Regions from separate parts of the Williamsia herbipolensis genome, predicted to be linked through region 2. Evidence: riboswitches for the same ligand, from Rfam matches in the RefSeq annotation. Region 2 holds a riboswitch; the other holds the start of a gene.

Region 1 (7,900 bases), 2.3 Mb from region 2:
TGGTACTTCGCGCGTTCCCGCGGGGGCACGATGTCGCCGATGATGGTCAGCGCCAACGAGAACAGGCCACCGGCACCGAGACCCTGCAGGGCGCGGTATCCGGCGAGCTCGTACATCGACGTCGCCGTGGAACACAGCAACGACCCGATGATGAACAGCGTGATCGCGGTCATGAAGAACGGCTTGCGGCCGTACATGTCGGAGAGCTTGCCGTAGAGCGGCGTGACGATCGTCGAGGTGATCAGGTAGGCGGTGGTGACCCACGCCTGCAGTGAGTACCCCTGGAGGTCGTCGGCGATCGTGCGGATCGCGGTCGAGACGATCGTCTGGTCGAGCGCGGCGAGGAACATGCCGATCATCAGTCCACCCATGATGGTGAGGATCTGACGATGGCTCAGGCCACCGGGTTCGGTGGCGTCTGCTGCGCCCGCCTTCGGCTTCGCGCCGGAGATGGCTGCGTCGTGACTCATCGTGATGCCTTTGCGTGTCGTGACCGTGCAGCGAGATCGTCTGTCGTGTCGTGAATGTCGGAATCTGTTCTGGTCGGGGTCGGGTCGTCGGCGTGTGCGCCCACCGAGATGATGTGTTCATCATCGACCTGACCGGCGAATTGTTCGGCTGCATCGACGAAACGCGTCATGAGGGTCGCGAGATTCCCGATGTCCCCGTCGGAGAACTCACCGAGCATGGAGTCCATGCCGCGCATGCGGTGTTCGCGGACCGCCTCGACCTGGCGACGACCCGGATCGGTGAGGACCAGGATCGTGGCGCGACCGTCGCGGGGGTCGGCCTCGCGCCGGACGTATCCGAGCCCGACCAGCGAGGCGATGTGCCTGCTGACCGTGGAGGGATCGGCGAAGAGCCGCTCGGCCAGTTCACCGGACCGTAGCGGGCCGACGGCGAGTTCGAACAGGCACTGGAACGCCGCGGTCTCCACCGTGCCGTCGGGCGTCCTGAGCTTGGTGACGACGAGACGCTCGCGGATGCGAGCCCACCGACCCAGCACCGCGATCAGCTCGTCCACGTTCTCGGGACGGGACATACTTCTCACCTCAAAAGAGTTTCATGCCGCAACTACTTGAACGGTGCAAGTATGCCAACGCGTGGCGAACTGTGCAAACGAGCTGCCGATGCCGTTCCGGTCGGGAAGTATGCCGTTCCGGTCGGGAAGTAATCTTGGCGCTCGTGACCGACTCCACACCCCCCGCCGCGTTCACCGCGATGCCCGATCTCGCCCTACGCAGCCTCGGCGGCGCCGTGATCACCAGCACCGACGCCCTGTTCGCCGAGGCGGAGAACCTGATCGTCCCGGCGGCGTCGGAGTACCGACCCGCCACCTTCGGACACGTCGGTCAGATCTACGACGGCTGGGAGACCCGTCGACGCCGACCGGGCGGTTTCGCGCCCGACGACCCCTCCGCGGTCGACCGCGCCATCGTGCGACTCGGCGTGCCCGGTGTCATCCACGGCGTCGTGGTGGACACCTCGTGGTTCGTGGGCAACTTCCCACCGACGGTGTCGGTGGAGGCGGCCGCCGTGACCGGCTTCCCGCCGGCACACGAGGTCGTCGACGCGGACTGGCAGACCATCGTCGAGCGGCAGCCGGTCGCCGGCGACACGGCCAACCCGATCGAGGTCGCCTCCCGCGACCGGTTCACCCACGTGCGCCTGTCGATCTACCCCGACGGCGGCGTCGCCCGGCTGCGCGTCCACGGACGCGGTGTCCCAAATCCGCAGTTCCTCGACCACGGACCGTTCGACCTCGCCGCACTCGAGAACGGCGCCCGGATCAGCGCCTGCTCGAACATGTTCTACGGCTCACCGAACAACCTGCTGATGCCCGGTCGGGCCCGCTCGATGGGCGAGGGATGGGAGACCTCACGGCGGCGGGACGACGGCAACGACTGGGTCGAGATCGACCTCGCCGCCCAGGGCGTGGTCTCGCTCGTCGAGCTCGACACCAGCTGGTTCCTCGGCAACGCCCCCGGGGAGGCGAGCGTGCGCGGGCGTGACGGGGCCGATGGCGAGTGGTTCGAGATTCTCCCCCGCACCCCCCTGCAACCCGACACTAGACACCGCTTCACCGTCGACGTCGATCGTCCGATGACGCAGGCGCGCATGGACATCCACCCCGACGGGGGCATGGCGCGGTGCCGGCTGTACGGCACGGTCACCGAAGCCGGACGCGCCGACCTCCACCGCCGATGGGACCGCGGCGAGAACTGACCGCGACCCTCTGTTCGCACGTGGTGCGGACCGCGCGAGAGCGTGCGAGCGGTCAGATCAGGTGCGAGCGACCAGGTCTGCGAGCGCGGCGGTGAGCCGGTCGATGTCGTCGGACCCGGTGCCGACGCCGAAGCTGACGCGTACCGCCCCCTCGGGGTGTCCGAGGTGGTGGAGCAGCGGGTGGGCGCAGAAGCGGCCGTCGCGGACACCGATGCCGTGGGCGTCGTTGAGGTGTTCGGCCACCGCGCGCGGTGAGTGACCGGCGACGGTGAACGCGGCGATGCCGACGCGGTCGCGGCTGTCGGACCAGATCGAGAGTCGCCTCACGCCGTCGATCGCGTCGAGTGCGCCGTCGAGACGGGTGCGCAGAAGGTGCTCGTGCACCCCGATCCGCTCGAAACCGAGATCGTCGATCGCAACGCAGGCCGCGGCGATCGCGATGGCGCCCAACACGTTCGGGGTCCCGCCCTCGTGGCGTGCGGGACCGCTGCGCCAGGCCACCTCGACGGCGTCGTCGGTGGACGGATCGGTCGGCGGCACGTCGGCCGTCGCGCCGCCGCCGGCCAGGTAGGGCTCGGCGGCGTCGAGCCAGTCGCCGCGACCGACGAGTACCCCACATCCGAAGGGCGCGTACAGCTTGTGGCCCGAGAACACGAGGTAGTCGATGCCGTGTCCGGCGACGGTGATCGCGCGATGCGGGGCGAGCTGGGCGGCATCGACGAGGATGCGGGCACCCGCGTCGTGGGCGATGTCGGCGAGCTTCGCCAGGGGCAGCACCTCCCCGGTCACGTTCGACGCGCCGGTGACGGCCAACAACGCCGCGGGAGCGCGGTGGAGTTCGGCGGCCAGTGCCTCGAGCGTCTCCGCGACGGTGGGTCGGCAGGTCACCACGCGGCACTTTCGGTCCAGCTCGGGCTTCGCCTTCGTGTCCGCGCCAGAACGCTGCCACGGCAACAGGTTCGCGTGGTGCTCGACATCGAGGACCACGGTGTCGCCGGGGACGGCGCGGGCCAGGAGGTTGATGCCGTCGGTGGTGTTGCGGGTGAAGATCACGTGGTCGTCGGCGCGGGCACGCACGAAACCGGCCACGACCGCCCGGGCGTTCTCGTAGCGGGCCGTCGTGAGCTGCGACAGGTGCCCGGCACCGCGGTGCACGCTCGCGTACTGCGGCAGCGCCTGGGCGATCTCGCCGGCGACGGCGGTGAGGGCGGGCGCGCTGGCGGCGTAGTCGCCGTTGACGTAGCGCACACGACCGGCGGCGCAGTCGACGGTCTCGTGCGCACCCACGACGTCGGCGATCGGGTACACCGGCGCGAGGGCAGCGGGGGCAGGTGTGATGTCGGTGACAGACATGGTGGTCCTCGTTCTCGTCAGAGGACTCCGTGTGAGGAGTCCGCGCTTGCTCACGTCCACCTCGGACGCGGCCTGGTCGTCACCCGGAGCACCCCACCGCGGTTGGAGGGTTGCCGGTCAGCAAGCCGGGGCTGTGCGCTGACACTCATGACCTGGCGATGAGAGTGGCCGCCGACCGCACCCGATGTCAATTGCACTGTGGCGCGCGACACACCGCGGCGACCTCACGACGTCGTCGTGGTGGGCGGAATTGCGGTCACGGTGATCGCAATGCCCCCGGGTAGCGTTGATCGCGTGTTCTTCCATCTGTCCCGCCCGCACGGTTCCGTGCACGCGGGCACCCCGGTGGCGCGGTTCGCCGACGCCGCTGACGCCGTCGCCGCGATCGCCCGGGGACGCCGCGACGGCACGCCGGTCGCGGTGGTCGGGGCCATCGCGTTCGACGAGGCCGCGCCCGACGCGTTGATGGCCGTCGAGACCCTCGAGCACCGCGAGCCCGATGCCGGCTCGGCCCCGGCCCACGCCGTACCGGTCACCCTCACCGCGACGATCCCGGCACCGGAGGTCCACGTCGCCCGCGTGGCCGCGGTGATCGACCAGATCACCGCGGGCGCCGCCGACAAGGTGGTGCTCGCCCGGGCCGTCGAGTTGTTCGCCGCCGAGCCCCTCGACATCGACGCGGTGGTCGCTGCACTCGCCGCGGGCAACCACGAACACAACGCCTTCCGGGTCGACCTCTCGGCCGCCGGCGGCGACTTCGCCGGGCGCACCCTGGTGGGGGCGAGCCCGGAGTCGTTGGTGCACAAGACCGGTGACCGTGTGACGTGCCGTCCCTACGCCGGATCGGCGCCGCGTTCGAGCGACCCGGCGATCGACGCCGCCCGGGCAGCCGCGCTGCTCGACTCGGCGAAGGATCGGCACGAGCACCGGATCGTCGTCGACTACCTGACGTCGACGTTGGGACCGCTGTGCACGACGTTGTCCGTGCCCGAGGAGCCGGTCCTGCTGAGCACGGGCGAGATGTGGCACCTCGCCACCCCGATCGAGGGTGTGCTGCGCGAGCCGGAGATGACGTCGTTGGATCTCGCGCTGCGCCTGCACCCGACGCCGGCCATCTGCGGTACGCCGACTGCGGCGGCGCGAGATCTGATCCTCGCCACCGAGGAGCCCCGCGACTTCTACGCCGGGGCCATCGGCTGGTGCGACACCGCCGGCGACGGCGAGTGGATGGTGAGCATCCGCTGCGCCGAGATCACCGCCGACCGTCGGACGATCCGCGCGTGGTCGGGGGGAGGCGTTGTCGCGCAATCCGATCCCGACGCCGAACTCGCCGAGACCACCGCCAAGTTCGGCACCGTCCTGCGTGCGCTCGGTGCCGCGGACCTCCTCGCCCGCACGGACTGAGGGCGTCAGGCCGACGGCTCGACCACGCCGCTCTCCCGCGGGGCCCGCTCGATGACCGCCGACGCGATCGCGGTGCCCAGTGCCAGCACGCCGAGGGCGACACCGGACCAGATGACGTCGGCCCGCATCGGCGCGTGTGCGTATACGACCCCGCCGATCGCCGGGCCGATGGCGTTGCCGATGTTAAAGGCCGACAGGCTGATCGCGACCGCCAGCGTCGGTGCCGCCGCGGCGAAGCCGATCACCCGCGCGTTGAGGGCCGCGGTCATCGAGAACCCTGCCACTCCGATCAGGGTGACGACAATCGCCGACGCGACGGCGCTGTGCACCACCACCCGGAAGACCACCATGACGACGATCAGAACGATCAGCGAGCCGATCACGTTCTTCAACGGGAAACGTTCGGCGAGCCGGCCACCGATGGTGATCCCGACGAAGGTGCCGAACCCGAACGCGAACAGCACCAACGGGACGATGCCCGAGCTCATCTGCGAGACGTCGGTGAGGATCGGCTGCACGAACGAGTAGACCGAGAACAGCGCGGCCTCGAACAGCACCGTGGTGCCCAGCGCGACGTACACCCGGAGCTGGTTCAGCGAGCGCAACTCGGTCATGGCGATCGACCGGAGGGCGGCGTCGGGCGCGTGTTGCCGGGGCAGCCGGGGCACGACGACGGCGACCAGCGCAGCGCTGGCCGCGCTCACGATCCCCACGAACACGAACGCCGACTGCCAGTTGAGCTGCTCGCCGATGAAACTGCCCACGGGGACGCCGATCACGTTGGCCAGCGTCATGCCGCCGATCACCACCGCGATCGCGCGGGCCGTGCGGTCGGATCCGGCGAGGGCTACCGCCATCACCGCGGCGACGGTGAGTTCGGTGGCGCACGCCAACGCCGAGACGACCCGCAGCGCGAGGATGGCGCCGAAGTCGGGGACGAACGCGGTGAGCAGATGCGCGAGGGAGAACACCGCCGCGCTGGCGAGCAGTGTCTTCTTCTTGTCCAGCGTGAGCGTGAGGATCGCCATCAGCGGTGCGCCGACGAGCATCCCGATGGCGAAGACGGTGATCAGGTTGCCGACCTGCGGCACCGACACCCCCAGCGACGTCGACATCTGGTTCACGAGTCCTGCGATGACGAATTCCGATGTGCCCAGGGCGAACACGCTCGCGCCGAGGGCGTAGACGCCGGTCGGCAGCCGTGACGAGACGGCGGAGGTGGTCGCCTCCTCGGCGGTCCGGTTGTCGATCAGTCCACGTTCGGTCATGACGGTGTCCTCTCTCGTTGGTGAATCACTCCGGCGTTTCCGGGGTCGTTCGGATGTGTCCCGGTCTCGTGGTGTCGCCGATGTGGGCGTCGTGCTCATCGCCACCCCGCGGCGGTCAGTCGATCCACCACCTCGTCGAGGGGGTACCGACCCTCGAGGTGACCGTCCGGGCGGATGATCGCGGCGATCTCGTGGTCGGTCCGCACACACGGAGGTCGCGAGTTGCCCATCCGTGCGGCGTCGATGATCCGTGTGCCCGACGGCGACTTCGCCGCGAGTTCGTCGATCGCCCCTGCCCACCGATCACCTGCCCACCGATCACCCGTCCACCGGGTGCCCGGCCAGCAGACGACGGTGGGTGCGTCGAGGGCGATCGGGATCCCCAGTCCCACCGCGATCCCGCGGTAGTTCACGTCGACGCGGTCGCCGACGTCGAACTGGGCGAGCTGCTCGGTGGTCATCACCGGGATCGGACCCACCGATCCGCGTCGGGTCGACGACCAGTCGTCGACATGGCTGCTCTGGGCGGAGGTGCGCTCCTCGATCTGGCGCGCCGCGGCGGCTCTCTCGGACGCGTAAACGTCGAGCTGCGCGCTGTCGAGGCGTCCGTGCACCACACCGGCCAGTCGCCATCCCAACGCCGCCGCGTCACCGAACCCGGTGTTCATGCCCTGTCCCGACGCCGGGGTCATCCGGTGGGCGGCGTCGCCGGCCAGCAGCAACCGACCCGACCGGAACGCCGACGCGTGGCGCACCTGGGCCTTGAACGCCGCCGAGTAGTGGACGAGTTCGACATCCACCGCGAGATTCGAGCGGCTCCGGATGACGTCGGCGACGTGCGACGGGTCGTCGGGCCGGGCGGTCTCGAGTGCGCTGACGCTCCAGGCCACCCGGTAGAGGTCGTCGCCGATGGGCCCGACCGCGAGACTCCCGTCGGGGCCGAAGAAATAGCTCGCCCGGTTCCTGGGGATGTCGCCGGCCAGACGCGAGTCGGCCAGGATGAACTGGGCCGGGACGTCGTAGCCCTCGTACTCGGCGCCCATGGCGGTGCGGACGAGGCTGTCGACGCCGTCGGCGCCGACCACCCAGCGGGCCGTGAGCTCCCGCTCTCCCGCGCCGTCGTCGACGACGACGGTCACGTCGGCCCCGCGATCGACGACGGCGGTGCACTCCGCGGCCACCACGACCCCACCCAGTGCGTCGAGGCGGCGACGCAACAGGTCCTCGACGGTGGACTGTCGGACGCTGACCCCGAACGCGTACCGGGTGTCGGCCAGGGCATTGAGGTCGACCGCGCGCAGCAGGTCGTCGCGCGAGTTGAACGTGACCGCGTCGATGCGGTGCCCGACGGCGACGATGTCCTCGGCGACGTCGGCGGCCTCCAGCAGCTCCAGCGATCGGGGCCAGATCAGCGTCGCCTTGCTGTGTCGGGTCGCCGCGCGCGCCCTGTCGACGACGGTCACCTCGACGTCGGCGCGACGCAACAGACACGCCAGCATGAGTCCGATCGGTCCGCCGCCGACGATGAGCACATCGGTCTCGGAGGAATCGGTGTGCAGCGGTGTTCCGGTCATGCGGTTCTCCTTCGTGTCCCGGGCGCTCAGCCGACGCGGAGTCGGTCGACGTCGCGACGGGCGTGGTGGCTGCGG
Region 2 (7,900 bases):
GGTTCTCGAGCGCGCGACGGAGCGGGCGGTCGTCGTCGCGTCGACGCCCGATCTCCTCGGCGCCGTCGGGGCCGCGCTGCTCGCGCGCCCCAACCGGTCCTCGGCGCTGCGCCTGGCGTTCATCGGTGGCCGCGGACACCGTGACTGGTGGTCGGCGGTACCGCTGGCGATCGTGGGGTGTTTCCTCGCGGTCGCGATGCTCGCGGTCTACGCCTTCACCGCCGCCCTCGACGGATCGTCCTCACCGGTGCGCGACGTCGAGATCACCGCGTCGACGGCAGCGCCGTCCGACGTGCCCACCGGAGGCCGGCCCGACACCGCCACGCCGGTCGTCCGGACGACCTCCGCCGGGGTCGGGGTGCCGAACGACCGGGTGCCCCCGCGGTCGACCGTCGTACCGCCGGCCGGGACGGCCGAGCTGCCCACCACCACGACATCGCCGACGCTGGGCTATCCGAACGGTGGGATGGACCGACGCGAGGAACGTCCCTGGGCGACAACCGAACTGGCGACCCCCGAGGACACCTCCGGTCCGACGTCGACCATCGCTCCCACCAGTCCGCCGCTGACCCCGGATGTGCCGGGGACCCCCGGACCATCGTCGGGGTCGGGTCCGCAGACCTCGCCACCGCTGGTGTCGCCGGTGGTGCCGTCGGATCCCCTCTCGCTCACGCCGTACCCGTTCGTCGCGATACCTGCACCGCGGTCGACGCCGGCGCCGGCGTCGGTCACGCCGACGGTGACACCCGCACCCTGACGCGCCGGGAACCCCGCTGTCCGACGGGTCAGCGGCGGGCGAGTTCCATCGTCCGCTTCAGCAGGTCGGCGATCGCGTCGAACTCGGTGAGGAAGCCGTCGTGTCCGCTGTCGGACTGGATGACGTGCAGCCCACCGACGCAGCCGGGCATGAGGTCGGCCAGCTCGGCCTGGGTCCGCAAGGGATACAACCGATCCGACGAGATCCCGCCGACGATCACCGGGACGTCGCAGCTGCGCAGCGCGGCTTCGGTGCCCCCGCGGTTGCGTCCGACATCGTGGTGGTTGAGCACCTCGCTGAGGACCACATAGCTGCTGGGGTCGAAGCGGCCGGCGAGCTTGTCGGCCTGGTGTTCGAGGTAGCTCTGCACGGCGTAGCGGCCGCCGGAGAGCGGGATCTCGTCTCCCTGAGCATCATTGGCGAACCGCTGGTCGAGTTCGATCTCCGAGCGATAGGTCAGGTGGGCGATGCGACGGGCGATGCCCAGGCCGGCGACCGGGCGCACATCGGTGCCGTGGTAGTCGCCGCCCCGCCAATCCGGGTCGGAGGTGATGGCTGCGATCTGCGTGGTCTGGGTGCCAATCTGATCGGCCGTGGCCCGCGGTCCCACGGCCAGCACGAGCCCGCTGCGGACCCGCTCGGGGTAGCCGATGAGCCACTCGAGTGACCGGGCGCCACCCATCGAACCGCCGAGAACCGCTGCGACCGCGCCGATGTCGAGCGCGTCCATGAGGGCGACCTCGGCGCGCACCTGGTCGAGCACGGTGATGTGGGGGAAGCGGGAACCCCAGGCCCGGCCGTCGGGCCCCGGCGACGCCGGTCCCGTCGACCCTCCGCAGCCACCCAGGACGTTCGCCGAGATCACGCACCACTCGTCGGTGTCGACCGCGCAGCCGGGTCCGATGAGCCCGTCCCACCATCCGGGGAGCGGGTGACCGGGCCCCGGGGCGCCGACGACGTGTGAGTCACCGGTGAGCGCATGGAGCGTCAGCACGACGTTGTCGCGGGCCGGCGACAACGTGCCCCAGCGCTGGAACGCCAGGGTCACGTCGTCGATCCGGCCACCGTTGTCGAGTTCCACCGAACCCACGGACGCGTACGTCAACTCACCGTCGGGGAGACTCTCCCAGTCGGGCGGCGTGGAGGCGCCACCGGCGACGGTGGACGTTCGGGATTCGGTGGTCACGATCAGTTCGCCGCCCGGAATCCCGTCTCGAGGTCGGCGATGATGTCGTCGATCCCCTCGATGCCGACCGCGAGACGCACCAATCCCGGTGTGACGCCTGCGGAGACCTGCTCCTCGGGCGTCAGCTGCGAGTGGGTGGTGGAGGCCGGGTGGATCACCAGCGACCGCACGTCTCCGATGTTGGCGACGTGGCTGTGCAGGGTGAGCGCGTCGACGAAACGCTTGCCGGCGTCGACGCCGCCGACGATCTCGAAGGCGACGATCGCGCCCTGGCCACGCGGTGCGAGCTGCTGTCCGCGCTCGTACCACGGCGACGACGGCAGGCCCGCGTAGGCGACCGACTCGACCTGGGCGTGACCCTCGAGGAACTCGGCCACCTTGCGGGCGTTGGCGACGTGGCGCTCGATGCGCAGGCTCAGGGTCTCGAGGCCCTGCGCGATGAGGAACGCGTTGAACGGAGCGATCGCCGCACCGGTGTCACGCAGCCACTGCACGCGCGCCTTGAGTGCGAACGCCGGTGCGCCGAGATCGGCGAACACCGCACCGTGGTAGCTCGCATCGGGGGTGGTGAAACCGGGGAAGAGGTCCTGTCCGTCGCGCTGTACCCGCCAGTCGAAGGTGCCGCCGTCGACGATCACGCCGCCGACCGCGGTGCCGTGGCCACCGATGTACTTGGTCGCCGAGTGCACCACGATGTCCGCACCATGGGCCAGCGGCTGGATGAGGTACGGCGTCGCCACCGTGTTGTCGACGATCAGCGGCACACCGGTCTCGTGCGCGAGCGCCGAGACGGCCGGGATGTCGAGGATCTCGTTGTTCGGGTTGGCGATGGTCTCGCCGTAGAACGCGCGGGTGTTCGGGCGGATGGCCGCGCGCCACGACTCGATGTCGTCGGGCTGCTCGACGAACGACACCTCGATACCCAGCTTCGGCAGGGTGTAGTGGAAGAGGTTGTACGTGCCGCCGTAGAGACGGGGGCTCGACACCACGTGACCGCCGGTCTCGACCGCGTTGAGGATCGCGTAGGTCTCGGCAGCCTGACCCGACGACACCAGCAACGCGGCGACGCCACCTTCGAGGGCGGCGAGACGCTGTTCGACGGTGTCCTGCGTCGGGTTCATGATGCGCGTGTAGATGTTGCCGGGCTCGGCGAGTCCGAACAGGTCGGCGGCGTGCTGGGTGTCGCGGAAGGTGTATGAGGTGGTCTGGTAGATCGGCAGTGCACGGGCCGAGGTCGCCGCGTCGGCGGTCTGCCCGGCATGGACCTGCTTGGTCTCGAAGGCCCAGTGGGAGGTGGGGTCGACCTCGACGGCGTCGACGGTTGCTTCAGACATCTTCGGAAACAGCTCTCTTTCGGTCGGTGGGGCGACAGTGCCCCGTGGGTCCGACCATCGGACCCGCGCTTGCTGCGGAGCGTCGCCTGCGGCGAACGCCCACAACCTGGTCTTTCACCCGGAGCACCCCACCGCGGTTGGAGGGTTGCCGATCAGCGAGCCGGGGCTTGGCGCTGATACTCATGACCTGGCGTCAAGGATATAACATCGCCGATTTCGTCCCGAAAGGATCCCGCGCAGCCGGATTCGAAAGAATCGACCTCGCGTACCGTGTGCGCGGAATCTTTTCCCGACCTCATGACGTTGAGAATCCCTGTGCGCGGCGACCGATCGCCGTCGATGCCCTGGCGCCCACCGGTGTGCGCCTCCCGAGTTCTGTCGCGAGAGGTTGCCTCATGCCCGTGTCCACCACCGCCCGCCGCAACGCCATCCTCGCGCTGGCCCTGGGTGGCTTCGGTATCGGCACGACCGAGTTCGTGTCGATGGGACTGCTGCCGAGCATCGCCGACTCGCTGCGGATCTCCGAGCCCACCGCCGGCCACGTCATCTCCGCCTACGCACTCGGCGTCGTCGTCGGGGCACCCCTGATCGCCGCGGCCACCGCGCGGATGTCGCGACGTGCCCTGCTGATCACCCTGATGGTGGCGTTCACAGTCGGCAACGGCGCGACCGTCGTCGCCCCGACCTACGGCACCCTCATGGCCGCACGCTTCGTCGCGGGCCTCCCGCACGGCGCCTACTTCGGCGTCGCGGCCCTGGTGGCTGCGCACCTCGCCGGGCCGGGCAGCCGCGCCAAGGCGGTCGGTCAGGTGATGCTGGGACTCAGCGTCGCCAACGTCGTCGGTGTCCCGGCCGCCACGTGGCTCGGTGAGGCGTTCGGCTGGCGCACCGCCTTCGGTGTGGTCGTCGTCATCGGTCTCGCCACCATCGCGTCACTGCTGCGGCACCTCCCGTCGCTGACGGGCATGACCGCGAGCAACCCGGTCACCGAGCTCGGCGCCCTCGCGCGCCCGCAGGTGTGGTTCACGCTGCTCATCGGCGTGGTCGGATTCGGTGGCATGTTCGCCTTCTACACCTACATCCACACCACTCTGACCGACGTCTCCGGTCTGCCCGGCGGTCTCGTCCCGTTCGCGCTGATGCTGTTCGGCATCGGCATGGTGGTCGGCAACATCGTCGGCGGTGCGCTCGCCGATCGATCGGTGATCGGCACCATGGTGGCGGGACTCGTGGCCATCCTGGTCAGTCTGGTGGTGTTCGCCGTGGTGGCGGGGACCGTGTGGGCCGCGCTGCCGTTGGTGTTCGCGGTCGGGGTGACCGGCTCGGCGCTCGTCCCGGCGTTGCAGACGCGTCTGATGGATGTGGCCGACGACGCACAGACACTGGCGGCCGCACTGAACCACTCGGCGCTCAACATCGCCAACGCCGCCGGTGCGTGGCTCGGTGGCCTGGTGATCAGCGCCGGGTACGGCTACCGCGCCCCGTCGCTGCTCGGTGCGGCGCTCGCCGCGGCCGGGCTGGTGGTCCTCGGGGTGACGCTGCTGGCGCACCGTCGCTCCGACGAGGTGGTGGCCCACGACACCCACGCCGATCGCGGGAGCGCCCTCGGCGAGACGAAGCCGGTTGCGGCGCAGGAGATCACCGCCGTCCACTGATGTCGGGACCCCTCGCTACACTCGCCGCGTGTCCCTCACCATCACCTCGGTCAACGTCAACGGCATCCGCGCCGCGGTGAAGGAGCGCAATCCCGACAACCCGGGGATCCTGCCCTGGCTGGGCGCGCCCACGGGCCGTCGGTTCGTGCTCCTGCAGGAGATCCGCGCGTCCCGTGATCGGGCCGCCGAGGCGCTCGCACCGGCCCTCGACGCGGGGTGGTCACTGTCGATGACGGAATCGTCGGTGAAGGGCCATGCGGGCGTCGGGGTCCTCGGCACCGTCGCCCCCGATGCCGTGCGCGTCGGCTTCGGCAGCGAGGAGTTCGACGGCACCGGCCGCTACCTGGAGATCGACGTCGCCGCCGACGGTGACGTCCCCGCGCTGACCCTGGGGTCTCTCTACCTGCCCAAGGGCGCCTCCGACGGACCCAAGCGGGACGAGAAGTTCCGCTTCCTCGACGAGTTCGGCGCCCACCTCGACACGTTGTCCCGGCGACGGCGCGGGGTGGTCGTCGGTGGCGACTGGAACATCGCGCACAGCGAACTGGACCTCAAGGCGTGGAAGACCAATCAGCGCAGCCCGGGATTCCTCCCTGAGGAGCGTGCGTGGGTCGGGGGACTGCTCGACCGCTCCTGGGTCGACGTGACACGAGCGCTCGTCGGCGACGAGCCCGGTCCCTATTCGTGGTGGTCGTGGCGCGGCAAGGCGTTCGACAACGACTCGGGCTGGCGTATCGACTACCACCTCGTCAATCCGGTGATGGCGCGTCGGGCGCGCGCCACCCGCGTCGAGCGTGCCGACGCCTATGACCGGCGGTGGTCCGACCACGCACCGGTCACCGTCGAATTCGCTTGAGGCCGGATGAAACAATGCCCCTCATGAGCAACACCGCACGCGTCCTCTCCGGTATCCAACCGACAAGTGACTCCTTCCACCTCGGCAATTACCTGGGTGCGGTGCGGCAGTGGGTGGCGCTGCAGGACGATTTCGAGGCCTACTACTTCATCCCGGACATGCACGCGATCACCGCGCCCCACGATCCCGTGGCGTTGCGCGAGCGCACGCTGATCAGCGTGGCGCAGATGCTGGCCGTCGGCGTCGATCCGGACCGGTCGACGATCTATGTCCAGTCGCATGTGCCCGAGATCGCGCAACTGACGTGGGTTCTGTCGTGTATCACCGGCTTCGGTGAGGCCAACCGCATGACGCAGTTCAAGGACAAGGCGGCCAAGCAGGGCACCGATTCCGCGGGCGTCGGCCTGTTCACCTACCCCATCCTGATGGCCGCCGACATCCTCGCGTTCCAGGTCGACCGGGTGCCCGTCGGCGAGGACCAGCGCCAACACCTCGAGCTCACCCGAAACCTGGCGCAGCGCTTCAACTCCCGGTTCGGTGAGACGTTCACGGTGCCCGAGGCGCACATCGTGGCCGAGACCGCGAAGATCTACGACCTGCAGAACCCGACGGCGAAGATGAGCAAGTCGGCAGACTCCGACGCCGGCCTCATCAACCTGCTCGACGACCCGAAGCGTTCGGCGAAGAAGGTCCGCTCGGCGGTCACCGACAACGAGCGCGAGATCCGACTCGACTGGGAGAACAAGCCCGGTGTCAGCAACCTGTTGAGCATCCAGTCCGCGCTGACCGGCACCCCTGTCGACGATCTGGTGTCAGGATACGAGGGCAAGGGGTACGGCGACCTCAAGGTCGACACCGCCACCGTGCTGGCCGACTTCGTGGCACCTCTGCGTGGGCGTGTCGACGAGCTGATGTCCGACCGCGCCGAACTGGACGCGATCCTCGCCCGGGGTGCCGACCGTGCCCGGGAGGTCGCCGCGCAGACGCTGGCGAGCGCCTATGACAAGGTGGGGTTCCTGCCGCGACGATGACGCGCGCGAAGACGAGTCGACGAGCGGAGTGACCATGGCCGACACCGACGAGACATCGACCGAGAAGGGACCGTCGCGCCTCGAACAGCTGCGGGCGCGGTATCCCTGGCTCGACCACCTGGTGCGGGCCGGTGGACGCTACCAGGATTCCAAGGGCGACTTCTTCGCCGCCGGTGCCACCTACTTCAGCATCCTGGCGCTGTTCCCGCTCCTCATGATCGGTTTCGCCGCAGCGGGATTCGTCTTCACCGCCAGCCCCGGGCTCCTCGACGACGCGAAGAACAAGATCGCCGACTCGGTCCAGGGCGACATGGGCAATCAGCTCCAGGACCTCATGGACCAGGCAATCAGTTCCCGTGCGTCGATCGGCGTGATCGGTCTGGTGCTCGCGCTCTACTCCGGGCTGGGGTGGATGGCCAACCTGCGCAACGCCCTGACCGTGCAGTGGGGAGCCGAGCCCCCGGCGTCGACGTTCCTCAAGACCAAGATCGGCGACCTGGGTGCCCTGCTGGGGCTGTTCCTCGCGCTGGTGGTGTCGTTCGGACTGTCGGCGATCGCGGGGAGCGGACTGACCACGACGATCCTCGAGTTCGTCGGGCTCGATCACGTGCCCGGAGTGTTCATCGTCGTCCGCGTGCTGTCGATCGTGGTGTCGTTGGTCGCCTCGACGCTGCTGTTCACCTGGGTCATCGCCCGGCTGCCGCGGATCCCGCTGCCGTATCGCAACGCCGCGAAGGCCGGTCTGCTCACCGCGGTGGTCTTCGAGATCTTCAAGTTCATCGCGACCTTCTACCTGAAGGGCGTCACCAGCGGTCCCGCCGGAGCCACCTTCGGCCCCATCATCGGCATCATGGTGTTCGCCTTCTTCACCACGCGGATCATCCTTTTCGCGACCGCATGGGCGGCGACCGATCCGATGAACGCGCAATACCAGGCCGCTGCGGTGCCCGATCCGGTGACGATCGCACCCGTGGTCGCGATCCGGCCCGAGCCGTCGGCGGTCACCCTCGCGGCGACCGCGCTCACGGGCGCGGCGGCCGCACTCGGGTACTCACGACTGCGCGCGCGCCGTCACCGACGC

Evidence for each region. Region 2 has a riboswitch for S-adenosylmethionine ahead of OG579_RS21155 (bifunctional o-acetylhomoserine/o-acetylserine sulfhydrylase). Riboswitches for the same ligand answer to the same signal wherever they lie in the genome.
Region 1: linked by a shared signal. The riboswitch ahead of OG579_RS09635 (aminotransferase class V-fold PLP-dependent enzyme) and the one ahead of OG579_RS21155 (bifunctional o-acetylhomoserine/o-acetylserine sulfhydrylase) in region 2 are both predicted to bind S-adenosylmethionine.

Annotation. Positions count from the first base shown of each region.
Region 1 is NZ_CP108021.1:2,129,727-2,137,626, forward strand. Features, by position in the region: gene OG579_RS09620 (MDR family MFS transporter) at 1-470, opposite strand, end outside; gene OG579_RS09625 (MarR family winged helix-turn-helix transcriptional regulator) at 467-1,042, opposite strand; gene alc (allantoicase) at 1,222-2,226, shown strand; gene OG579_RS09635 (aminotransferase class V-fold PLP-dependent enzyme) at 2,284-3,579, opposite strand; SAM riboswitch class IV at 3,617-3,732, opposite strand; gene OG579_RS09640 (isochorismate synthase) at 3,850-4,983, shown strand; gene OG579_RS09645 (MFS transporter) at 4,989-6,251, opposite strand; gene OG579_RS09650 (FAD-dependent oxidoreductase) at 6,347-7,825, opposite strand; gene OG579_RS09655 (thioesterase II family protein) at 7,852-7,900, opposite strand, start outside.
Region 2 is NZ_CP108021.1:4,534,390-4,542,289, forward strand. Features, by position in the region: gene OG579_RS21145 (Hsp70 family protein) at 1-757, shown strand, start outside; gene metX (homoserine O-acetyltransferase MetX) at 786-1,949, opposite strand; gene OG579_RS21155 (bifunctional o-acetylhomoserine/o-acetylserine sulfhydrylase) at 1,946-3,277, opposite strand; SAM riboswitch class IV at 3,338-3,465, opposite strand; gene OG579_RS21160 (MFS transporter) at 3,673-4,932, shown strand; gene OG579_RS21165 (exodeoxyribonuclease III) at 4,961-5,788, shown strand; gene trpS (tryptophan--tRNA ligase) at 5,812-6,819, shown strand; gene yhjD (inner membrane protein YhjD) at 6,854-7,900, shown strand, end outside.